2 regions of the Rhizobium sp. HT1-10 genome follow, and region 2 is predicted to be linked to the other one. Evidence: predicted binding sites of a transcription regulator. Region 2 holds the regulator's gene; the other holds the start of a gene.
The links. Region 2 encodes LexA, which represses DNA repair genes until DNA is damaged. Its sites were predicted from a motif close to TGTTCNNNNTGTGTTCNG; they were not measured.
Positions count from the first base shown of each region.

Region 1: the regulator LexA is predicted to act here: its motif matches at 6,518-6,535, upstream of recA (recombinase RecA).

Region 1 covers NZ_JBCEBQ010000005.1:202,362-214,634, reverse strand. Annotated here, with positions in the region: gene VH564_RS15395 (hypothetical protein) at 1-513, opposite strand, end outside; gene VH564_RS15390 (NADP-dependent isocitrate dehydrogenase) at 745-1,956, shown strand; gene VH564_RS15385 (GNAT family N-acetyltransferase) at 2,038-2,484, shown strand; gene alaS (alanine--tRNA ligase) at 2,546-5,206, opposite strand; gene recA (recombinase RecA) at 5,371-6,459, opposite strand; gene VH564_RS15370 (carbohydrate kinase family protein) at 6,700-7,644, shown strand; gene VH564_RS15365 (pseudouridine-5'-phosphate glycosidase) at 7,691-8,617, shown strand; gene VH564_RS15360 (DMT family transporter) at 8,700-9,596, shown strand; gene cckA (cell cycle histidine kinase CckA) at 9,624-12,230, opposite strand.
Region 2 covers NZ_JBCEBQ010000008.1:157,476-169,748, forward strand. Annotated here, with positions in the region: gene VH564_RS19475 (SGNH/GDSL hydrolase family protein) at 1-357, opposite strand, end outside; gene VH564_RS19480 (hypothetical protein) at 413-646, opposite strand; gene VH564_RS19485 (pyruvate dehydrogenase complex dihydrolipoamide acetyltransferase) at 766-2,124, opposite strand; gene VH564_RS19490 (pyruvate dehydrogenase complex E1 component subunit beta) at 2,140-3,573, opposite strand; gene pdhA (pyruvate dehydrogenase (acetyl-transferring) E1 component subunit alpha) at 3,590-4,630, opposite strand; gene VH564_RS19500 (FtsB family cell division protein) at 4,787-5,098, opposite strand; gene eno (phosphopyruvate hydratase) at 5,486-6,760, opposite strand; gene kdsA (3-deoxy-8-phosphooctulonate synthase) at 6,912-7,757, opposite strand; gene VH564_RS19515 (VOC family protein) at 7,754-8,638, opposite strand; gene lexA (transcriptional repressor LexA) at 8,802-9,518, shown strand; gene VH564_RS19525 (ComEC/Rec2 family competence protein) at 9,499-11,958, opposite strand; gene gltA (citrate synthase) at 12,259-12,273, shown strand, end outside.

The sequences.
Region 1 (12,273 bases), on a different contig from region 2:
CATGGCGGCCTTCAGCGAGTTGGGCTTGCCGGCGTCATCGGTGGTGAGGATGTCGTCAACCACGGGTTTGCCTGCTTCCGTCACCACTTCAAACCGCACCTCGGTAAAGGCCTGCGACGCCGCGTCTGTTCCCATGCAGCGCGCCTTCTGGAAACGCACCAGCACCTCGGTCCTGCCACCCGCGGCCGGCGCCGGGGCAATGGTCAGGTTTTCGAGCGGACAGGCATCCTGGCCGCCGACGATGACGTCGTAGTCGAACGGCGAAATGCCATCCTCCGTCGCTGGATAGTTCTGGGCCGTCTGATAGCCGCGGATGAACTCGGCACTGAACAGTTTGCGCAGGTGGGCGGCGTCGAAGAGATCCTGCCAATCGCTGTCGCCACCGGCCCAGTTGGCCACTGTCGCGTCCATGATCACCTTGACCGGAGCGACCGCCGGCTCGGCCGCGGAGGCGGGCAGCGCCTGGACGGATAGAAGGGCAAAAAACAGAAGGGTGGGCGTGTTTCGGTTCATGGCAATGTCCGTCAACAATCAAAAAAATACCGCTGAAAACTTGGCCTCATTCGGCTGCTCGCGCCCGTATCCGGCTGGAGCAGCGCGTCCCCGACAGCGCGGAATGGAACTGCAAAAACGCCGATTCCGCCACCTTCTTGTCTTTGCCTCGGCGTCTCTCGGTGCTATAGCGCTCGAGACTTCAGTCCAACACACCGGGCCGCCCGGCCACCAGCAGAACGAGGCAGATATATGGAAAAGATCAAGGTTGCAAACCCCGTCGTCGATCTCGACGGCGACGAGATGACCCGCATCATCTGGCAGTTGATCAAGGACAAACTGATCCTCCCCTACCTCGACCTCGACATCCAGTATTACGATCTCTCGGTCGAAAATCGCGACGCCACCAACGACCAGGTGACAATCGATGCGGCGCACGCCATCAAGAAATACGGCGTCGGCATCAAGTGCGCGACCATCACCCCGGACGAAGATCGCGTCAAGGAATTCAACCTCAAGCAGATGTGGAAGTCGCCGAACGGCACCATCCGCAACATCCTCGGCGGCGTGATCTTCCGCGAGCCGATCATCTGCGAAAACGTGCCGCGCCTCGTCCCCGGCTGGACCAAGCCGATCGTCGTCGGCCGCCACGCCTTCGGTGACCAGTACAAGGCAACGGACTTCAAGTTCCCCGGCAAGGGCAAGCTGTCGATCAAGTTCGTCGGCGAAGACGGCGCCGTCATCGAAAAGGAAGTCTACGACGCCCCCGGCGCCGGCGTGGCTCTGGCCATGTACAACCTCGACGAATCGATCCGCGACTTCGCCCGTGCTTCGCTCAACTACGGCCTGATGCGCAAGTGGCCGGTCTACCTGTCGACCAAGAACACCATCCTGAAGGCCTATGACGGTCGCTTCAAGGACATCTTCCAGGAAATCTTCGACACCGAATTCAAGACGCAGTTCGACGCCCTGAAGATCACCTATGAACACCGCCTGATCGACGACATGGTCGCCTCGGCGCTCAAGTGGTCCGGCGGTTATGTCTGGGCCTGCAAGAACTACGACGGCGACGTCCAGTCCGACATCGTTGCCCAAGGCTTCGGCTCGCTCGGCCTGATGACCTCGGTGCTGCTGTCGCCCGACGGCCAGACCGTCGAAGCGGAAGCCGCCCACGGCACCGTGACGCGCCACTACCGTCAGCACCAGAAGGGCCAGGAAACCTCGACGAACTCGATCGCCTCGATCTTCGCCTGGACCCGTGGTCTTGCGCACCGCGCCAAGCTCGACGACAACGCGGCACTCGCCAAGTTCGCCTCGACGCTGGAAACCGTTTGCGTCGACACCGTCGAAAGCGGCTTCATGACCAAGGACCTGGCGCTGCTCATCGGCCCGGATCAGCCTTGGCTGTCGACCACCGCCTTTCTCGATATGGTCGACGAAAATCTTCAGAAAGCAATGGCATAAGCCATCTTCTTAATGTGATAAAATAACGGCGGGGCATTCCCCGCCGTTTTCATGTCAGCCTCTCGTGCGAGACCTCATCCGATGACAGCCCTTATTCGCCCGCTGATGCCCGACGACCGCTCCGCCTGGGAATGGCTCTGGGCCGGCTACCAGGATTTCTATGGCATCGTCGTTCCAAGAGAGACGACGGAACTCACATGGAACCGGTTTGGCGACGAGCGGGAGCCAATGCATGTGCTGGGTGCCTTCGACCCGGAAAGTCGGCTGGTCGGCATTGTCCACGTCGTCTTCCATCGCTCGACGGCGTTGCCGGACTGGAGCTGCTACCTGCAGGACCTCTTTGTCGATCAGAGCTGCCGCGGCCGCGGCTACGGTGCTGCCCTGATCGAGGCCGTTGCCGATCTCGCGCGCGCCAACAGGGCCGGCCGGCTTTACTGGATGACCGACGAACACAACCTCACGGCCCGCCGCCTCTACGACCAGGTCGCCGCGCGATCGGGCTTCATCCAGTACCGCAAGAGCCTCTGAACGCAAAACGGCGGAAGCCTGCGCTCCCGCCGCTGAAGAACTCGCGTCCAATCTGCTTCGATCAGCCTGCGAGCGCCGCCGCAACGGCCTCGATCGCCTCATCGGCCTTGCCACCGTCGGGACCACCGGCTTGGGCCATGTCCGGCCTGCCGCCGCCGCCCTTGCCGCCGAGCGCCACCGAAGCGACACGGACCATATCAACGGCGCTGAAGCGACCGACGAGATCGGCTGTCACGGCGACCACCGCGCTGGCCTTGCCATCTTCGGACACACCGATCAGCGCCACGACGCCCGACCCGAGGCTCGTCTTGCCCTCATCGGCCATGCTTTTCAGATCCTTCGGATCGATGCCGGTGATTATTCGACCGAGGAACTTGACCCCGCCGATATCGCGCACAGCCTCGCCACCGTCGCCCTGCCCGCCGCCCATGGCGAGTTTGCGCTTGGCGTCGGCGAGCTCGCGCTCCAGCTTGCGGCGCTCGTCGACAAGCGCTTCGACGCGCGAAACGACCTCGGTCGGCTGGACCTTCAGGGCCGTCGCCAGCGCCTTGACGCGGTCATCCTGCTCGGCAAGGTAATCGCGCGCCGATACACCCGTCACGGCCTCGATGCGGCGGACGCCAGCGCCGACGGCACTTTCCGAGAGCACGCGGATCAGGCCGATCTGGCCGGTGGCCGAGACATGGGTGCCGCCGCAAAGTTCGATCGAATAGGGCTTGGCAGCTTTCGCTCCGCGCACGCCCGTCCCCATCGAGACGACGCGCACCTCGTCGCCGTATTTCTCGCCGAACAGCGCCATGGCGCCCTCGGCAATCGCATCGTCGACGCTCATCAGGCGCGTCGAAACCGGTGCATTCTGCAGCACGATCTCGTTCGCCATTTCCTCGACCACCTTCAGCTCCTCGGCCGACATCGGCTTCGGATGCGAGATGTCGAAACGCAGGCGCTCGGGCGCGACCAGCGAGCCCTTCTGGGCGACATGGGTGCCGAGCACTTCGCGCAGCGCTTCGTGCAGGAGATGGGTCGCCGAATGGTTGGCGCGCAGGCGGCCGCGACGGTCGTGATCGACCGTCAGCACGACGGGATCGCCGACCTTGATCGAGCCGCTGACCACGGTCGCAACATGCGCAAAAAGGCCGTCGCCCTTCTTCTGGGTGTCGGAGACGGTAAGCTTGCCCGCGTCGCCGGAGATGACGCCGGTGTCGCCCATCTGCCCGCCCGACTCGGCGTAGAATGGCGTCTGGTTGACGACGATCTGCACGCTGTCGCCTTCCGATGCCTGATCGAGCGAAACGCCATCCCTGACGATCGCCTGGATCACGCCTTCGGCCGTCTCGGTGTCGTAGCCGAGGAATTCGGTGGCGCCGTTCTTGTCCTTGAGCTCGAACCAGACGGTCTCGGTGGCCTTGTCGCCGGAGCCGGCCCAATGGGAGCGCGCCTCGGCCTTCTGCCGCGCCATCGCGTCGGTAAAGCAGCTGATGTCGACGCCGATGCCGCGTTCGCGCAGCGCATCCTGGGTCAGATCCAGCGGGAAGCCATAGGTGTCGTAGAGCTTGAAGGCCGTCTCGCCGTCCAGCATGTCGCCCTTTGCCATGGTCGCCGTTGCGTCCGACAGCAGGGAGAGGCCGCGGTCGAGGGTCTTGTGGAAGCGGTTTTCCTCGAGCTTCAGGGTCTCGGAGATCAGCGATTCCGCCCGCACGAGTTCGGGATAGGCGCGGCCCATTTCCTGGACCAGCGTCGGCAGCAGCTTGTACATCAAGGGATCGCGGGCGCCGAGGAGCTGGGCGTGGCGCATGGCGCGGCGCATGATACGGCGCAGCACATAGCCGCGGCCTTCGTTCGACGGCAGCACACCATCGGCGATCAGGAAGGCGGAGGAGCGCAGGTGGTCGGCAATGACCCGGTGGCTGGCGCGGTGATCGCCTGTTGCCATCACGCCAGTTGCTTCTTCCGAGGCCTCAATCAACGCCCGGAACAGGTCGATGTCGTAATTGTCGTGCTTGCCCTGCAGCAGGGCGGCTACGCGCTCGAGGCCCATGCCGGTGTCGATCGATGGACGCGGCAGATCGACGCGCTCATCCTTCGTCACCTGCTCGAACTGCATGAAGACGAGGTTCCAGATCTCGATGAAACGGTCACCATCCTCGTCGGGCGAACCGGGAGGGCCGCCCCAGATATGATCGCCATGGTCATAGAAGATTTCGGAACAGGGGCCGCACGGGCCGGTATCGCCCATCGCCCAGAAATTGTCGCTGGTCGGGATGCGGATGATGCGGTCGTCGGACAGGCCGGCGATCTTCTTCCAGAGATTAAAGGCATCGTCGTCGGTGTGGTAGACCGTCACCAGCAAACGCTTGGCGTCGATGTCGAATTCCTTGGTGATCAGGTTCCAGGCAAGCGTGATCGCCTGCTCCTTGAAATAGTCGCCGAAGGAGAAATTGCCGAGCATTTCGAAGAAGGTGTGATGGCGCGCCGTATAGCCGACATTGTCCAGATCGTTGTGCTTGCCGCCGGCACGCACGCATTTCTGGGCGGACGCCGCCGTCGAATAGGGTCTGTTCTCAAGGCCGGTGAAGACGTTCTTGAACTGCACCATGCCGGCATTGGTGAACATCAATGTCGGGTCGTTGCGCGGCACAAGCGGGCTCGACGGAACGATCTCATGTCCGTTCGTCTTGAAGTAGTCGAGGAAGGTCGACCGTATTTCATTCACGCCGCTCATGCTATGCCCTTATCGCTGCCCCAGGCAGTCTTCTCACAAAATCCATTGGCTTTTATCGCTCGCTCTTGATCCTGTCCAGCCACAGGAACGAAAGCGGCCGCACATCCCTGAGGAGTGTGCGGCCGCGAATGAAAACTGACGCTCAGACCCTAAGGTCCGGCCCCTTACATGTCGGCGGCGACGTCGCCGTCATTGGCATCGGGACCACCGTTGACAAGCAGCTTGTCGGCGATCAGGCCGGCGCTCTGGCGCAGCATGGTCTCGATTTCGCGGGCGAGTTCCGGATTGTCACGCAGGAAGATCTTGGCGTTTTCACGCCCCTGCCCGAGACGCTGGCTGTTGTAGGAGAACCAGGCACCCGACTTTTCGACGATGCCGGCCTTGACGCCGAGGTCGACAAGTTCGCCGGTCTTCGAAACGCCTTCGCCATACATGATGTCGAATTCGACCTGCTTGAAGGGCGGTGCCATCTTGTTCTTGACGACCTTGACGCGCGTCTGGTTGCCGATGACCTCTTCGCGGTCCTTAACGGCGCCAATGCGGCGGATATCGAGGCGGACCGAGGCATAGAACTTCAGCGCGTTACCGCCGGTCGTCGTCTCAGGCGAGCCGAACATCACGCCGATCTTCATGCGGATCTGGTTGATGAAGATGACCATCGTGTTCGACTTCGAAATCGACGCGGTCAGCTTGCGCAGCGCCTGGCTCATCAGACGGGCCTGGAGACCTGGCAGGCTATCGCCCATTTCGCCTTCGATTTCAGCGCGCGGTGTCAGAGCCGCGACGGAGTCGATGACCAGAACGTCGATGGCGCCGGAGCGCACCAGCGTATCGGTGATTTCGAGTGCCTGCTCGCCAGTATCTGGCTGAGAGATCAGCAGGTTCTGCAGATCGACGCCGAGCTTGCGGGCATAGACCGGATCGAGCGCATGTTCGGCGTCGACGAAGGCGCAGATGCCGCCCTTCTTCTGGGCTTCGGCGATGGTCTGCAGCGCCAGCGTCGTCTTACCGGAGCTTTCCGGTCCATAAATCTCAACGATACGCCCCTTCGGCAATCCGCCGATGCCGAGTGCGATATCAAGGCTCAGCGAGCCTGTGGAAACTGTCTCGATCTCGACGATACTCTCGTTCGAGCCGAGCTTCATGATCGAGCCCTTGCCGAACGACCTCTCGATCTGAGAGAGTGCGGCTTCGAGCGCCTTGCTTTTGTCCACCGATTTGTCCTCTACGAGCCGCAAACTATTCTGTGACATAGGGTCCACCTTTAGGTTATTGAAGCCGTACAGGCAACGAAGCAGTTCATAGAGTTTTTGTACTCTTTTTGTTCTGTTTCTGCAAGTGCCTATCAAATTATTGAAACGAAAAGGTAAAATCGGATTTGTTCTATATTTGCTTTCCCTTTTCGCGGCAATGGCTTAGGGCCCATAAGAAGCTCCTTCCCGACTTCGAAAACGAGCTCCGAATCGACCGCTTGAGCGCCGTTGGAGCCTTCGATGTCTAAGTCGATTCTCGTTCTGGGCGGCGCCCATATCGATCGGCGCGGTCGGATCTTTGGGGAGACGAATGCCGGCGCCAGCAATCCCGGTGCCTGGTTCGAGGAGCCTGGCGGCGGTGGCTTCAATGCGGCCCGCAATCTGGCAAGGCTCGGCCATGCCGTGCGGATGATTTCCCCGCGCGGGGGCGATGTTCTCGGCGAGATGGTCGCTGCATCCGCCCGCAACGCCGGCGTCGACGACCGTCCGTTCGTCTTCCTCGATCGCAAGACGCCGAGCTACACCGCGATCATCGAGAATGACGGCAATCTGGTCATCGCTCTGGCCGATATGGAGCTTTATAAGCTGTTCGGCCCACGCCGGCTGATGATCCGCGCGGTCCGCGATGCCTTTGCCGAATGCGACCTCGTCCTCTGCGACGCCAACCTGCCAACGGAAACGCTGGCGGCGATCGCGGCCAGGTGCGCCGATATGGCCAAGCCGCTGGCCGCCATCGCCATCTCGCCGGCCAAGGTGGTGCGCCTCAGCCCTTGCCTCGGCGGCATCTCCTATCTTTTTCTCAACCAGGCCGAAGCGGAAGCTTTGAGCCGAAGCCGACCAGAAGATCCGCGCGAATGGGTTGCGCAGCTCAGGACGCTTGGCCTCAGGGGTGGCGTGATCACCCGGGGACAGCGGCCGCTGGTTGCCTTTTCAGAAAATCTCACGCTCACGCTACAGCCACCGACCCTCCCCGAGATCGCAGATGTCACGGGCGCCGGCGATTCGCTTGCCGCCGGTGTCTTGGCGGCGTTGCTGGCCGGACACGATCTCGCGCAGGCTATCCGCAACGGCGCAGCGGCCGCGGCGATCACCGTCCAGTCGCCCTACGCGACCTCTGAAAATCTGTCGCCAGAGCTGCTCCAGCAGACGCTAGCCCTTGTCCCGGAGGCCGAAATACTGTCATGAAGCCTCATCCCGCTCGTCAAACACGTCAATTCAGGTGGCCAAGCCCATGACCAGACCGTTTTCCGCCCTGCTGCCGATCTCCTATTCGACGGAGGTCGCCGCTGCCAAGGCGCGCGGCGCAGCGATCGTCGCGCTCGAATCGACGATCATCACCCATGGAATGCCCTATCCCGGCAATATCTCCATGGCCCGCAGCGTCGAGGCCATCATCCGCGAGGAAGGTGCTGTTCCGGCAACCATCGCCGTCATCCACGGGACGTTGCATATCGGCCTGGAGCCCGCCGAGCTCGAGAGCCTCGCCCAGACCACGGATGCCATGAAGGTTTCCCGTGCCGATCTGGCCTTCGCGATTGCCGAGCGTCGCACCGGCGCGACGACGGTCGCCGCGACGATGATTGCCGCCGCCCGGGCGGGCATCAAGGTCTTTGCGACAGGCGGCATCGGTGGTGTCCACCGCGGCGCCGAGACCAGTTTCGACATCTCCGCCGACCTCGAGGAATTAGCCCGCACCGGCGTCATCGTCGTCTGCGCCGGCGCCAAGGCGATCCTCGATATCCCTAAGACGCTCGAAGTCCTCGAAACCCGAGGCGTGCCGGTTGTCACCTTCGGGAGCGCCGAGTTCCCAGCTTTCTGGTCACGGGCATCGGGCCTGCCGAGCCCGCTGACGCTGAACAGCCCGGCCGCCATTGCCAATTTCCAGACCGTGCGCGAGCAGCTGGGCATCGATGGCGGCATGCTGATCGCCAATCCGGTGCCGCAGGAAGACGAGATCGAGCGCGAGGAGATGGAGATCTACATCGAGCGAGCGCTCGACAGTGCCGAGCGCGAGGAAGTGGTCAGCAAGGCCGTCACGCCCTATCTGCTCAGCACCATCTTCGACATTACCGACGGCCGCAGCCTCAAGACCAACATCGCGCTGGTCGAAAACAATGCCCGGCTCGCCGCCGAAATTGCCGTCGCCCTGGCGGACTGAAGCGCACCGCAAGGACTGAACACATGCCGCGCCTGATATCGGCGCGGCTTTCTTTTTTGGTCAGCGCAACAGGACGACGCCCTTGTCAAAGCTCATCCGCTCCGATGCCGCTAAGGCGGTCGACAATGGCATTCCGCTGGCGGCCTTGATCCTCGGGGGCGCGGCCATCGGCGGCTCGCCGATCTTCGTCAGGCTCTCCGAGGTGGGCCCTCTGGCCACCGCCTTCTGGCGGGTCGCGCTGGCGCTGATCCCGCTCCTCATCTTCGCCCTTGCCAGGCGGGAAAAATCGGCCATCCGCCCGGCCAGTCTTGCCGACAGCTTCATGCTGGTGCTGCCGGGCCTGTTCCTTGCGACCGACCTCGTCACATGGCATCTCTCGATCCACATGACGTCGGTTGCCAATGCGACGCTGCTCGCCAATCTGGCGCCGATTTTTGTCGCCGTCATTGGCTGGCTGTTCCTGCGCGCCCAAATTTCGGGGCTGTTCCTGCTGGGGCTGGCGACGGCGATGGTCGGCATCGTGACGCTCAAGGGCGGTCTTGCCGGTCTTGCCCATGGAGATCTGCGCGGCGATGGACTGGCGACCGTCGCGGCCCTCTTCTATGCCGGCTACATCCTCGTCATCGGCCGGCTGCGCAGCCGGTTCGACACGCTGCAGATCATGATCTGGAGCACGGCCGCAGCGGCTGTCTGCCTGTTGCCGATCGCACTGCTGGCGGAAGGGGTGATGCTGCCGCCAAGTCTGTTTGGCTGGTCGATGCTGATCGGCCTGGCCTTCATTAGCCATGCCGGCGGCCAGGTGGCGATCACCTATGCGCTCGCCTACCTGCCGCCCGCCTTCTCGTCCCTGACCTTACTTCTGCAGCCAGTCGTCGCGGCCATCCTCGCCTGGATCCTGCTCGCAGAAGCCATCGGGCCGCTCCAGGCCATCGGTGGCGCGGTCGTCCTGGTCGGCATTCTCGTCGCCCGCCGTGGATAGGATGGCGGGACGGCGTGGAGCCTGGCCTTAGCTGTCGAGCATCTCGCGGACCGCCACTGCCAGCTGCTTCAGCGAGAACGGCTTCGGCAGGAAGCCGAACTTGGAATCGGCCGGCAGATTGCGGGCGAAGGCGTCCTCTGCGTAGCCTGAGACGAAGATGAACTTCATGTCCGGATAGATCTTGCGCAATTCGCGCAGCAGGGTGGGGCCGTCCATCTCCGGCATGACGACATCGGAAACGACGACATCGACCTTGCCTTCCAGTTCCTCAAGAATCTCCAGCGCCTCGACGCCAGACCCCGCTTCGTGAACCGTGTAGCCGCGCGTTTCCAGCATGCGCTTGCCGCCGCGGCGGACCGCTTCCTCGTCCTCGACCAAAAGGACAACCGCCGATTTGCCGGTCAGGTCCGCCTGCTCGACCTCGGGCATGACGGCACCCTGGCCCATCGGCGGTGCGTTCGGTGCCTCCAGTTCGCCTTCGCCAAGCGGCAGCACTTCGATGATGTGGCGCGGCAGGAAGACGCGGAACGTCGTACCTTTGCCGACCTCGGAATCGGGCTGGATATAGCCGCCGGACTGCTTGACGATGCCGTAGACCATGGCAAGGCCGAGGCCGGTGCCCTTGCCGACGTCCTTGGTGGTGAAGAACGGCTCGAAGATCTTGTCCATGATTTCAGGCGCAATACCGGTGCCGTTGTCGCTGACTTCGACCAACACCATGTCTTCCTGCGGCAGGTAGGCCGAGTTGAAAGCGGCCATATCGGCAGCCGAGACATTGCGGGTCCGCAGCACCAGCCTGCCGCCCTCGGGCATGGCATCGCGCGCATTGACGCAAAGGTTGATCAACACCTGTTCGAACTGCGAGAGATCGGTCTTTACCGGCCAGAGATCGCGGCCGTATTCGACCTCGAGCTTGACGCGGGTGCCAGACAGCAACCGCTCCACCAGCATCCTGAGATCGCCGATGACATCGGTAAGGTTGATGACGGTCGGGCGCATGGTCTGCTTGCGGGAGAACGCCAGCAGCTGGCGGACCAGCACGGCTGCGCGGTTGGCGTTGCGCTTGATCTCCATCAGATCGGCAAAGCTCGCATCGGCCGGCCGCGCCTGCAGCAACAGATGGTCGGAGGACAACAGGATGGCGGTGAGCACATTGTTGAAGTCGTGGGCGATGCCGCCGGCAAGCGTTCCCACCGCGTTCATCTTCTGGGTCTGCGCCATCTGTGCCTCGAGCGCCTTCTGCTCGGTCACTTCCACGGCGTAGACGATCGCCGCTTCCTCGGGCGCCTCATCGCTCTGCTCGATGACGGCGTTGATATAGAAGCGGAAATGCCGCGTCTCATCCATCGGATTGCGGGAATCGATCGATGGAATGTCACCCTGGCGATCCTTGGCGGCGGCGAAGGCCTGGGCCAGCCGTGGCCGCTCGCTCTCGCTGAAGATCACCTCAAGCGCAGCACCGCGCTCGATATCGTCACGCGAGACGACGTTGGAAAACAGCTTCAGGAACGGCGCGTTGGTGCGCAAAATCCGCCCGGCTCCGTCAACGGAAGCGATCGCCATCGGCGTGTTGTTGAAGAAACGGGTGAACCGCATCGCTGCAACAGAGGCCGACTGGTCGTCATCGTCGTCCTTCTGGCGACCGAGGACGATGGTCCGGCTCTCGCCCGGCGCGCCATCGCGCATGGAGGTGACGCTATGCACGAGGCGGGCCGGCAGGCTCTGGCCGTTGCCCTTCCTGAGGTCGAGGTCGAGTGTGACGGTCTTCTTGAGACCAGGCTCCGCCTGCACAGACTGGATCAGCGCCAGGCCCTCGCCGGCGACGAGATCGCCAACGGAGATTGAACCCGGGGTGAACTTGGTGAGATCGAGGCCAAGCCACTCGGCAAGCGTCGCGTTCAGATAGAAAATCTCGCCCTTGCGGCCGGCGGAGAAGAACCCGGCCGGCGCATGGTCGAGATAGTCGATGGCGTTCTGCAGTTCCTTGAAGAAGCGCTCCTGATCGTCGCGCTCCGAGGTGATGTCGGTAATCTGCCAGATATGCAGTGCCTTGCCGCGCGACTGTCCGGGCGGCAGCAATCGCGCCTTCAGCCTGTACCAGTGGGCGCCCGAGCCGCTGGTGCCCACGGGACCGAGCGGCTTCATCAGCCGGAACTCCTCGCTTCCCTCCTTGCCTTCGCGCAATGCGTTCGAAAGCCGGTAGAGCGCCTGGTTGGATTCGCGGTTGCGCGATAGCAGCGTGTCGAGCGACTGGACCTCGCTGGTCTTCTTTGCCCCGGTCAGATCGCCATAGGCGAGATTGGCGTAAACGATCCGCCCCTTGTCGTCGGTGATCAGCGTTCCGTCCGGGTGGCTGTTGAGAAAGGACCGGGCAAGGCTGTCCGACTGGGTCTGCGGCATGACCTCGACGAAGCCGATCACGGACGAGACGAGAAAGAAGATCCCGACCATCGCCAGGATCCCGAGTGCCCCGAGCACGATCTCGTTGTCGAGCTCGTTCTTGAACACCACGAACGCCGCAGCGGCGGCAATCAGCACCAGCGCCAGAAGAATGATGCGAAGCACGATTCCGGAACGAACCCCGCGATCGACCAGCGGTACGCTATACTCGTCGGACTGACGCAGCTTGGTCATGAACCCCTCGTTGGTCCGCTCCGCATTCCGTCAAAGGTGTCGA
Region 2 (12,273 bases):
CCAATCGTGATGCCGGATCAGAGCGATCAGCCGTTCGATGCCCTGGCAGGCCGCAAAGGCCGAACCCGCGACCACCGGCTTCATGTCGTTGGTGCCCAGCAGAATGACAACGAGATCGATCGGCGCATGGGTTTCCAGCAGCGTCGGCAGCACGCGGGTACCGTTGCGATCGCAATCGGCGAGATTGTCGTCGAAGGCGGTTGTGCGGCCATTCAGGCCTTCCGCGATAACGCGGACCTTGCCGCCGAGGGACTCTTGCAGAACGCTCGGCCAGCGGTTCTCGAATTGATGGCGGCCGAGGGTTTCGGCGTCATAGCCCCAGGTCAGGGAATCGCCGTAGCAGAGAACAGTTTTCATGGCGCTCATCGAGCTTCATTCCCCAATGTCAGTCCGAGCCAGGCGAAACCCATTTTCACTTGCCCTTCATCAGCATGTCGATCTTGCGTTCGAGCTCGAATATCCGATCCTCGAAATCGCCGGCGACCAACCGCGACATCATCGTATCCGCCGTCAGAGCCTGCCGGACGGTCTTTTGTCTGCTTTCCAGCTTGTCCAGCCGCTCTTTTACGTCCTGAAACTGCTCCCGCATTTCAGCGCGCATCTCGCGCAGCATAGGCATAATCACATCTTTCGGATCATCTGCCATAGCCTATCTCCCGGGCACCCTTACGCCTGGAACAAATATGGAGATGCGTCCGCCAAATGTCACGGCCTGCCTTCGACGCGGTCGGCAGACGGCCGCAACAGTGTTGCGGCCGGTTTTCCTTAGACGAGCATGCCCATCGGGTTCTCGATGTAGCCCTTGAACGCGCCCAGCAGCTGTGCCCCAAGCGCGCCGTCGACGCTACGGTGATCGGTCGACAGCGTGACGCTCATCACGGTCGCAATCGCCATCTCGCCGTTCTTTACGATGACGCGCTGCTCGCCGGCGCCAACGGCCAGGATGGTCGAGTGCGGCGGGTTGATGACGGCGGCAAATTCCTTGACGCCCATCATGCCCATGTTCGACACCGAGGTGGTGCCGCCCTGGAACTCTTCCGGCTTCAGCTTGCGATCCTTGGCACGCTTGCCGAGGTCCTTCATCTCGTTGGAGATGACAGACAGGGTCTTAAGCTCAGCCTTGCGGATGATCGGCGTGATCAGGCCGCCCGGGATGGAAACGGCGACGCCGACATCCACGTGCTTGTGCTTGACCATGGCATTCTCTGTCCACGACACGTTGGCATCAGGCACATCGCGCAAGGCAAGCGCCATGGCCTTGATGATCATGTCGTTGACCGACAGCTTGTAGGCCGGCGCGCTGTCCTTGCGCGGTGCGGCATCGTTGAGCTGCGCGCGCAACGCCATCAGGGCGTCGAGATTGCAATCCACCGTCACGTAGAAATGCGGAATGGTCTGCTTGGATTCGACCAGGCGCTTGGCGATGATCTTGCGCATGTTGTCATGCGGCACGAGATCGTAGGAGCCAGCTTCGAACAGCTTCATGACGGCTTCGTCCGACGCACCCTTGGGGGCGCTGGCAGCCGGTGCAGAAGCCGGCGTTGCAGCAGGCGCGGATGCCGTCTTGGCACCGCCACCGGCGACAGCGGCTTCGATGTCGCTCTTGACGACACGACCATACGGACCGGAGCCCGAGACGGCCGACAGATCGATGCCCGCTTCCTTGGCGAGGCGACGGGCGAGCGGCGAAGAGAAGGTCCTGTTACCGCTAGCAGCGACCGGCGTTGCTTTTGGTGCGGCAGGTGCTGCGGGAGCCACGGCCGGCGCATCCGCCTTAACCTGTTCCTCGGCCTTGGCAGCGGGCGCTGCTTCCGGCTTCGCTGCCGGTTCTGCAGCTGGAGCAGCGGATCCGGCACCGCTGGCAGCAGCACCGACATCCTCGCCATCGGCGGCAAGCACGGCAATCAACGCGTTGACCTTTACGCCCTGGGTGCCGGCGGCAACGACGAGCTTGGCAACGGTGCCTTCGTCGATCGCCTCGACTTCCATGGTGGCCTTGTCGGTTTCGATCTCGGCCAGCACGTCGCCGGACTTTACCTGATCGCCTTCCTTGACCAGCCACTTGGAGAGAGTACCCTCCTCCATGGTCGGCGACAGGGCAGGCATGGTGATGTTAATAGGCATCGAGAGACCTTCCCCTTATTTGTAGCAGACGGCTTTCACCGCATCGACCACTTCGCCGACGTTCGGAAGCGCGAGCTTTTCGAGGTTTGCAGCGTAGGGCATCGGAACGTCCTTGCCGGCGATCGTCAGGATCGGCGCATCGAGATAATCGAAGGCCTGCTGCATGACGCGGGTGGCGATTTCCGTGCCGACCGAGTTCTGCGGATAGCCTTCCTCGACGGTGACCAGGCGACCGGTCTTCTTCACCGATTCGATGACGGTCGGCAGATCCATCGGGCGCAGCGTGCGCAGATCGATCAGTTCGACGTCGATACCGAGCTGCTCGAGTTCGGCAACCGCCTTGACCGCATAGGTCATGCCGATGCCGAAGGAGACGACCGTCACGTCCTTGCCGGTGCGGTGGATACGCGCCTTGCCGATCGGCAGCACGAAATTGTCCATCTTCGGCACGTCGAAATGCTGGCCGTAGAGGATTTCGTTCTCGAGGAAGACGACCGGGTTCGGATCGCGGATGGCGGCCTTCAGCAGTCCCTTGGCGTCGGCTGCCGTGTAGGGCATGACGACCTTGAGGCCTGGGATCTGGCTGTACCAGGCCGAGTAGTCCTGGCTGTGCTGGGCGCCAACGCGGGCTGCAGCGCCGTTCGGGCCGCGGAAGACGATCGGCGCACCCATCTGGCCGCCGGACATGTAGAGCGTCTTGGCGGCAGAGTTGATGATCTGGTCGATGGCCTGCATGGCGAAGTTGAAGGTCATGAATTCGACGATCGGCTTCAGGCCCGACATGGCGGCACCGACGCCGACGCCGGCAAAGCCGTGCTCGGTGATCGGGGTGTCGACGACGCGGCGCGGGCCGAATTCCTGCAGCAGACCCTGGGTCACCTTGTAGGCGCCCTGGTATTCCGCCACTTCCTCGCCCATGACGAAAACATTTTCGTCAGCGCGCATTTCTTCGGCCATGGCGTCGCGAAGCGCGTCGCGCACCGTGGTCGAGACCATTTCGGTCCCGGCCGGGATGTCGGGATCGGCAGCGACGTGGGCCTTCGGCTGGGCCGGGACCTTGCTGTCGGCACGGGCGGTCGGCTCGTCGGCAGACTGGCGGGCCTTGCCGCCGGCATCGTTGCTGGCTGCAGCCGGAGTATCAGCATCGGCCTTGGGTGCTGCAGCCTGCTGCGTCTCGGCACCGGCGTTCATCGCATCGGCGCTCTCACCTTCGGCAAGCAGGATGGCGATCTTGGCGTTGACCTTCACGCCCTGGGTGCCTTCGGCGACCAGGAGCTTGCCGATCGTGCCTTCGTCAACGGCTTCGACTTCCATCGTCGCCTTGTCGGTTTCGATTTCGGCAATGACGTCGCCGGAGACGACCTTGTCGCCTTCCTTCTTCAGCCATTTGGACAGTGTGCCTTCTTCCATCGTCGGAGAGAGGGCGGGCATCAGGATATCGATAGGCATTGGGTTCCCTCCCCGATCAGAGCAGAATGTCTGTGTAGAGCTCGGATGCATCCGGCTCCGGCGTGGATTGGGCGAAATCAGCGCTGTCGGCGACGATATCGCGAACATCCTTGTCGATCGCCTTCAGATCGTCTTCGGAAGCCCAGCCCTTTTCGACGAGACGCAGCCGAACCTGTTCGATCGGGTCATGTTCCGAGCGCATCTTCTGCACTTCGTCCTTGGAGCGATACTTCGCCGGGTCGGACATGGAGTGACCGCGATAACGATAGGTCAGCATTTCCAGGATGATCGGGCCCTTGCCGGAACGGCAATGCTCGAGCGCCTCATCGGCGGCAGCCTTGACGGCGCGCACATCCATGCCATCGACCTGGATACCGGGAATGCCGAAGCCAACGCCGCGCAGCGAATAGTTGGACTGTGCGGTGGCGCGGGCCGTGGACGTCCCCATGGCGTAGCGGTTGTTCTCGACGATATAGATGATCGGCAGCTTCCAGAGGGCTGCCATGTTGAAGCTCTCGTAGACCTGGCCCTGGTTGGCCGCACCGTCGCCGAAATAGGAGACGGCAACGTTGTCATTGCCGCGGTACTTGTTGGCGAAGGCGAGACCCGTGCCGAGCGAGACCTGCGCGCCGACAATGCCGTGGCCGCCATAGAAATGCTTCTCTTTCGAGAACATGTGCATGGAGCCGCCCTTGCCGTGCGAATAGCCGGTGCTGCGGCCGGTAAGCTCGGCCATCACGCCGCGGGCTTCCATGCCGCAAGCCAGCATGTGGCCGTGGTCGCGGTAGGCGGTGATCACTTGATCACCTTCCTTCTGCGCCATCTGCATGCCGACGACGACAGCTTCCTGGCCGATATAGAGATGACAGAATCCGCCGATGAACCCCATACCGTACAACTGTCCGGCCTTTTCCTCGAAACGCCGGATCAACAGCATTTCGCGATAGGCTTTCAGCTCCTCATCACGATCGAAATCAGCGATAGGACCGCCGTTTGATTCGTTGCGTGGCAGCTTGGACGTTTTCCGGTTGGAAACGGACGCGGTTTTCGGCGCCATTCAACCCTCCCCTGTGTGATTAGCATCGATCAATGGTGCCGCGTAACATAGGGAAGATTAACAGATGCAGCAATGCCATAAACGCATGGCTAGTATTCAATATAAGTCACTGAAAAATAAATAAAAACGTCGATTAACCGAAATTCGGTTAATCGTCTATTTGGTGAAGATGACGATTTCGTTGTCCTTGGAATAGTCAAGCTGATAGCGCGCCTTTTCGTCGAGCATGTCCTTGTCGAGCGAGCCGTCGCTAAGCAAGGCGACCTCTTTTTCAAGGTGCTGGCGCTTGGCTACCAGCTCCGACAGGTCCTTGGCCCGCGCCAGACGCTGCTTCTCCAGAACCTCCGTCGCCCGCAACCCGTAATCGCCATGCACGCAGTGATAGCCGAAGTAGGAAACGAAGGCGATCGTGATTGCCGGGAGGACCAGATGTCCGAGACGCTTCTTCTTATGATATTTAGTCCACATGGTCGCCTGCCCGTACGCTGTACCTTGGCTCAGACACTAGACGGTAGAGATTAACCGTCCGTTGACCGTGTTTGGAGAACGTGAGGAAACTGCGGACGGAGACGCCAAGCGGGGATGCCGAGGAGCTCAACCGGCTGTTCCACATCTTTCTGTGGCCCGGACACATGCGCCCGACATGTCTCCCCTCACTCTTATGCTTGTCAAAGGAATCCAGCTGCGGCGCATCTGCGCGGTAAGAAACCGTGTCCTGGCGACAAAGAAGGTCCGGCGCGCCCAAGTCTGGGCGCACTGGATCCCTGCGACGAGCACAGGGATGACGGAAGCTGCATTCCGCAACAAAAAACCGCGCCCGAAGGCGCGGTTGGTGGCAAGCGGTGCGGTGATGAATCAGCCGCGCAGGATGGATGTGCCGGCGTAGCGAGCCTGCGGGCCGAGCATTTCTTCGATGCGGATCAGCTGGTTGTACTTGGCCAGACGGTCGGAGCGCGACAGCGAGCCGGTCTTGATCTGTCCGCAGTTGGTGGCAACAGCGAGATCGGCAATGGTCGAGTCCTCGGTTTCGCCCGAGCGGTGCGACATGACGGCGGTGTAGCCGGCCTTGTGCGCCGTTTCGACGGCATCGAGGGTTTCCGTCAGCGTGCCGATCTGGTTGACCTTCACGAGGATCGAGTTGGCAACGCCCATCTTGATGCCGTCGCGCAGACGCGAGGAGTTGGTGACGAACAGATCGTCGCCGACCAGCTGGGTGGTCTTGCCGGCAAGCTCCGTCAGGGTCTTCCAGCCTTCCCAGTCGTCTTCCGACATGCCGTCTTCGATCGACAGGATCGGGTACTTGGCAGCCAGTTCGGCCAGGTATTCGGCCATGGCGCCCGGCTCCAGCGTGCGGCCTTCGCCTTCGAGAACGTACTTGCCATCCTTGAAGAATTCCGTCGCGGCGCAGTCGAGGCCGAGGTAGATGTCTTCGCCCGGGGTGTAGCCGGCCTTTTCGATCGACTTCATGATGAAGTCGAGGGCTTCAGGCGCGCTCTTCAGGCCCGGTGCGAAACCGCCTTCGTCACCGACGTTGGTGTTGTGACCCTGGGCCGACAGTTCCTTCTTCAGAACGTGGAAGACTTCCGAACCCATGCGAACCGCGTCGCTGAAGGTTTCGGCGCCGACAGGCATGATCATGAATTCCTGGAAATCGATCGGATTGTCGGCATGGGCGCCGCCGTTGATGATGTTCATCATCGGAACCGGCAGCAGGCTGGCATAGGCGCCGCCGACATAGCGGTAGAGCGGCAGGTCGGCGCTCTGGGCAGCGGCCTTGGCCACGGCGAGCGACACGCCGAGAATGGCGTTGGCGCCGAGGCGGGACTTGTTGGGGGTGCCGTCCAGCTCCATCATCAGGTTGTCGATCAGGATCTGGTTCTCGGCGTCGAGGCCGCCGATGGCTTCGAAGATTTCGGTGTCGACGGCTTCGACGGCCTTCTCGACGCCCTTGCCGTGGTAGCGCTTGCCACCGTCGCGCAGTTCGACGGCTTCGTGAGCACCGGTCGAGGCGCCCGATGGGACGGCAGCGCGGCCCATGCTGCCATCTTCCAGGTAGACATCGACTTCAACGGTCGGATTGCCGCGGCTGTCGAGAATCTCGCGGGCGATAATGTCGGTAATTGCGGTCATGGCTGGTTCCTGCTCGCTGGTTATAAATCGATTGAAATCTCTTAATCGAAGGCGTGGAAATTACAATGGTACCCACGCGCTTCGAATGAGGGAGCGTTAAGGCCGACTAAACTAGGTTCATGTCAGCCTGTTGAACGCTCTCCTCAGGATGTCAGGCCTTGGCGATGGCGTCGAAAGCCAACAGCTTTTCGAGAAGCCGCGGCATGTCCTTGAGATGGACCATGTTCGGGCCATCCGATGGTGCGTGGTCGGGGTCTTCATGAGTCTCGACAAAAACGCCGGCCACGCCAACGGCAACAGCCGCGCGTGCAAGGGTCTCGACGAATTCGCGCTGGCCGCCGGACGAGCCACCCTGCCCACCCGGCTGCTGCACGGAGTGAGTCGCGTCGAAGATCACAGGGGCGCCCATCGCCGCCATGATCGGCAGCGAGCGCATGTCGGACACAAGCGTGTTGTAGCCGAAGGAGGCGCCTCGTTCGCAGAGCAGGATGTTCGGGTTGCCGCTGTCGTTGAGCTTGGCGAGCACGTTCTTCATGTCCCAGGGCGCAAGGAACTGGCCCTTCTTGACATTGATGATCCTGCCGGTCTTGGCGGCGGCAACAAGAAGATCGGTCTGGCGCGACAGGAAGGCCGGGATCTGCAGGACATCCACGGTCTTGGCAACGATGGCGCACTGCTCTTCCGTATGGATGTCGGTGAGAACAGGAAAGCCATATTCTTTCTTCAGGTCGGCGAAGATCTCGAGCGCCGCCTCCAGTCCCAGGCCGCGCTGGGCGGAGAGCGACGTACGGTTGGCCTTGTCGAAGGACGACTTGTAGACGAGACCGATGCCGAGCGAAGCACACAGCTCCTTGAGCTTACCGGCCATCGTGAAGGCATGGTCGCGGCTCTCCATCTGGCAGGGACCGGCGATCAGCGACAGGCGCTTGCTGTTGGAAAAGACGACCTTGCCGGGACCTTCGCCGGCGACCACGTCTGAATTTGTCGGATGGCTCATGCTGTCTCCTCGAAGGCGAACAATGCCCCCTGCCCGGGAGCCGACTTCACCAAGATAGTGTTGCTCTTGCGCGTGTAGGTCACGCCGTTAGCAGCCAAATGCGCCTCTGTCACGGAAAGATCAAGCACCGCAAAGACGATCGCTCGTCCGAAAAGGCCCGCGTCGGCGCCTCCCGTACCCGTCTCGTAAAAGGCCTGCATACCCTCCTCGTTCAAGATGTCGATCCGCCCGTTCGCCGCCTCGACAGTGGTGCCGAAGGAATGCGGAGGCAATGCGGCGCCCCGCGCCACTTCGCTGACAAAGTCCGAAAATGCCGACGGATCGCGCGCCGACAGCACCACGCGAGAGATGCCGACGACCCCGTTGGCATGCTGCTCCAGGACCGCGCGGTCAGACGGCAAGGGATTGATGCGCTGACAGGTAAAGGCGAAGAAGTCGGGCGCGCGCAGATCGGCGGCGAAGGCAAGACGAAAGCCGGCCACCGATTCGCTCCCATCGGGCATCCGCATCGGCCGGCTGAATTCCAGCATCTGGCCGGCCGACAGCGCCATTGCCCGAAAGCGGTTGTCGTCGGCCTCTGCATCCTCGGTCCCGAATACCATCGCCGAGAAGCCGTCATCTCCAACCCGGAAGCGGAAAGCCTGGTCCCGGGCCGTGAACACATTGCCATCAACGGCCGTATCTTCGCATTCCGAGAGACTGGCGACCGCAAGCGGCTCGAGATAGGTCTTGTCGGCAAAGAAAACGCAGGCATTTTCGGTGCCGAAGGGGTGACGGGCCTCTGCGGCGACCGTGAACCCCAGCTTTCCGAGACGCTCCCGCACCGATGCGAGGTCGCAGGTCGGTAGCACCAGATGATCGATCGGATAGGCAGCTGTCATAGGCATGTCCCCCTGGCGGCAAGACTTCGCAGCCGACTGCCCGATGATCGGGCAAAATGATGCGATTTCCAACCTCTTCACCGAAATTTAGTCCCTTGCGGAACACATATGGAACATATAGTGTCTGTTCTGGCTTTGTTTCGCACTTGGAGCTCGAAAATCAATGTTGACGCGCAAGCAACAGGAACTGCTTCTCTTCATTCATGAACGAATGAAGGAATCCGGTGTCCCTCCCTCCTTCGACGAGATGAAGGATGCGCTCGACCTCGCCTCCAAGTCCGGCATCCACCGACTGATCACGGCACTGGAAGAGCGCGGCTTCATACGCCGCCTGCCGAACAGGGCAAGGGCGATCGAGGTCATCAAACTACCCGATGCCTACAATGCCAGCCTGCAGCCGCGACGCGGCTTCTCGCCGAGCGTCATCGAGGGCAGCCTTGGCAAGACACAGCCTGCATCGACGCCGCCAAAGCCGGTGGCCGAGGATCGCAGCGGATCGGTATCGCTGCCGGTGATGGGGCGGATCGCGGCCGGTGTGCCGATTGCCGCCATCCAGAACAACACCCATGACATCATGGTGCCGTCTGACATGGTCGGCGCCGGTGAGCACTATGCGCTCGAAGTGCGCGGCGATTCGATGATCGAAGCCGGCATCTTCGATGGCGATACGGTCATCATCCGCAATGCCAGCACCGCAAGCCCAGGCGACATCATCGTTGCCCTGGTCGACGACGAGGAAGCGACGCTGAAGCGGTTTCGCCGCAAGGGCGCATCGATTGCGCTCGAGGCGGCCAATCCGGCCTATGAGACGCGCATCTTCGGACCTGACCGGGTCAAGATCCAGGGCCGGCTGGTGGGGCTTATTCGCCGCTATCACTGACCGGTGACGTTGCCGAAGCATCCGAGTAGGACGCCTTGCGCCAGTCATAGGCGCGATGGCGCTCCCATGGACGGTTTAAGCTGGTGAATGCAGGCAGGACGCGTGGCCTGTCGGGCGCAAGGTCGATTTCGACCGATCCCGATTTGCGCAGGGACGCGCCGGTATAGAGCGTCCCGCCGGAGCGGCAGCTTTGGGTCCGCAGTTTTATGGGGGTGACGACGATATCGGCGGTATCGCAGGCCGGCCCGAGATAGGCGGCATCGGAAATTGTCGAGACGATCTGCCCGTTGGCGAGCATGGCGACACACCAATCCCTTGCGTGACAGGCAAAGCCGCCGTCCGCCACACTCTCCAGTGCGGTTTCCATGGCCGTCCGCAGGATCTTTTGCTGTTGGCCGTCGAGGCGTGTCCGCGGGCTTCCGCGCGGCGCACGGGCGGGGGTCGATTGATCCGGCGCCAGCATCTTCGGCGGTGTTTCTCCTGAGATCGGCAGCGCCTTCAGCCATTGCTGGTAGATGAAGTCAGGCGGACGCTCGCGGTTCGGCTCCAAACGCCCGTCCTGCAGCAATGCAACCAGTTCGCCATCTTCCGAAATCAAGAGTTCGGACATTGGCTTCGGCGGCATGACAGCTGCAGCAAGGACCGAGGCTGCTATCAACACCGCTCCGGCGTGGCGCAGCGCGGTGCGCAGCAGGGTCATCAGCAGGAAGCCGACAATGATGGTCGGAAACAGCCAGAACGGCAGTCGCGCAAATGGCACATTTCCGCCCCAGCTGGCGACGGTACGGGCGATGTCCATGACGAGATCAAGTCCCCATCCGGTGACAACCCAGAAGATTCCATCGAAGCCGAAGGGCATCAGTAGCATCGCGATCATGCCGACGGGCATGACGAGGAACGAGACAATCGGCATGGCCGCAAGATTGGCGACCAAGCCATAGGTCGCCAAGCGATGAAAATGTTCGATCGAGAAGATGGCGGTCGAAGCACCGCCGATGAAGGACGTCGTGGCGATGCCGGCAAAGAAGCGGCCGATGAAGCGCACCGGCATGGGCGGCCGGAACGCGGCGAAGCGGCGCTCGCGGGCCGGCCGCCGCTTCCAGAGTGAATAGCCGGAGACAAGCGCAATCGTGGCCGCATAGGACATCTGAAAGCTCGGGCCGAGGATCTGGGAGGGCGAGAGAATGAGGATGGCGATCGCCGATAGCGCGACGTTGCGCAGGCTAAAGGACGGCCGGTCGAACAGCACAGCGACCAGCATGATCGCCATCATGATGAAGGCGCGCTCGGCCGAGACGCCGAAACCCGAAATGAAGTAGTAGGCGGTCACCGTTGCCAGTGCGCCGATGGCGGCGATCTTCTTGGTCGGCCAGGCCTGCGCCAGGCGGGGGAAGAGGCTCAGCCCATGCCGCAGCCCGACATAGAAGATACCGGCTGACAGCGCCATGTTCAGCCCCGAAATGGCGATGATGTGGGCGAGGCCCGAGACCCGCAGCGCCTCCGTCGTCTCCGGCGAAATGGCGCGACGCTGATCGTTGACCAGCGATGCTGCAAAGGCGCCGGTATCGCCTGGCAGCAGCATGCGGATGCGATCGCCGATGCGCCCCCTGAGAGCGGTCAGCCAACGGTCGGCGCGGTCGAGCACAGACCGCTCGCTGCTATCTTCTTCCGCCGACATCAGGCGCTGCGGCTGACCATAGAAAAATCCGTTGGCGCCTGTGCCGTCGAAATAGGCAGTGAAGGCGAAATCATGGAGGCTTGGCAATGCCGGGCCGGCCGGCGGACTGAGCCGCGCCCTGCCCTCGATGATGTCCCCGAGGTCGAATGGCACATCCTGGCCGCGCACCAGGACGGATATCTGATCGGGCGGCCGGCCCACGATCGGCCCCTCCGTCGCCAGCAAATCGAGCGTGTAGCGCCAGCGGCCCTGATCATCCACCTCACGCCGCTGCACCTGCCCGGTCACCGTCGTCGTCACAGGCGAATCCAGCATGATCGTCGAAGCGCGCCAGCTCTCCCATTGCGCCAGCAGCATGCCGGCCAGCACGAGGGTTGCGGCATAGGCCGCGTGCCGCATGTGGGGATGAAGATCCGGCTTGAAGGAAAGGACGAGGGCAGACACCAGACATGCGGCGGCGATACCGGTAACGGGCGAATCCATCGGCAACTCGAACCAGAGGATCGCCCCGAGCCCCATATATACGGGGGCGACCAGCACCCCCCGCCCATGCGACGCCTCTTCCGCCAGCATCCGAGCGGCGGCGATTCGCCCTGTCCAGGCAACGAAGATCGCGCGCTTCGGCCAGGGCACCGCCTGTTGGGTTCGCACAGGCGGTGTGCGCGGCGATAGGACAGCGACGAGACCGTCGCGCGACTGCTCGGCCAGCGAGAAAAGCGTTCGCTGCTGCGATTTTTGCTCCCGCGTTTCGAACTCAGCCATGCGCACTCAGCTCCGCCCGCAACGCTCACGCCAAGAGCATTTTTGCAACCTTTACTCGAATATCGCAACAAAAATCGATTGAAATGAGCTGATGCCCAAAGCCACGCACCGCACTTCAGAAACGCGCCCTTAACCGCGTTAAGCAGCGTCTGCCGATGGTGCCCAAAAGTTGATATCGCGATGCACAAATAGCGGACAGGGTAACTTGGCATTAGCGTCTGGATCATATAGCTAATCTTCAGACGCTTAACCCTTTGGTGCTTTTTTAAGGCACCAACCCGCCAAATCTTGGAGGATCTCATGACGGAACAAAGC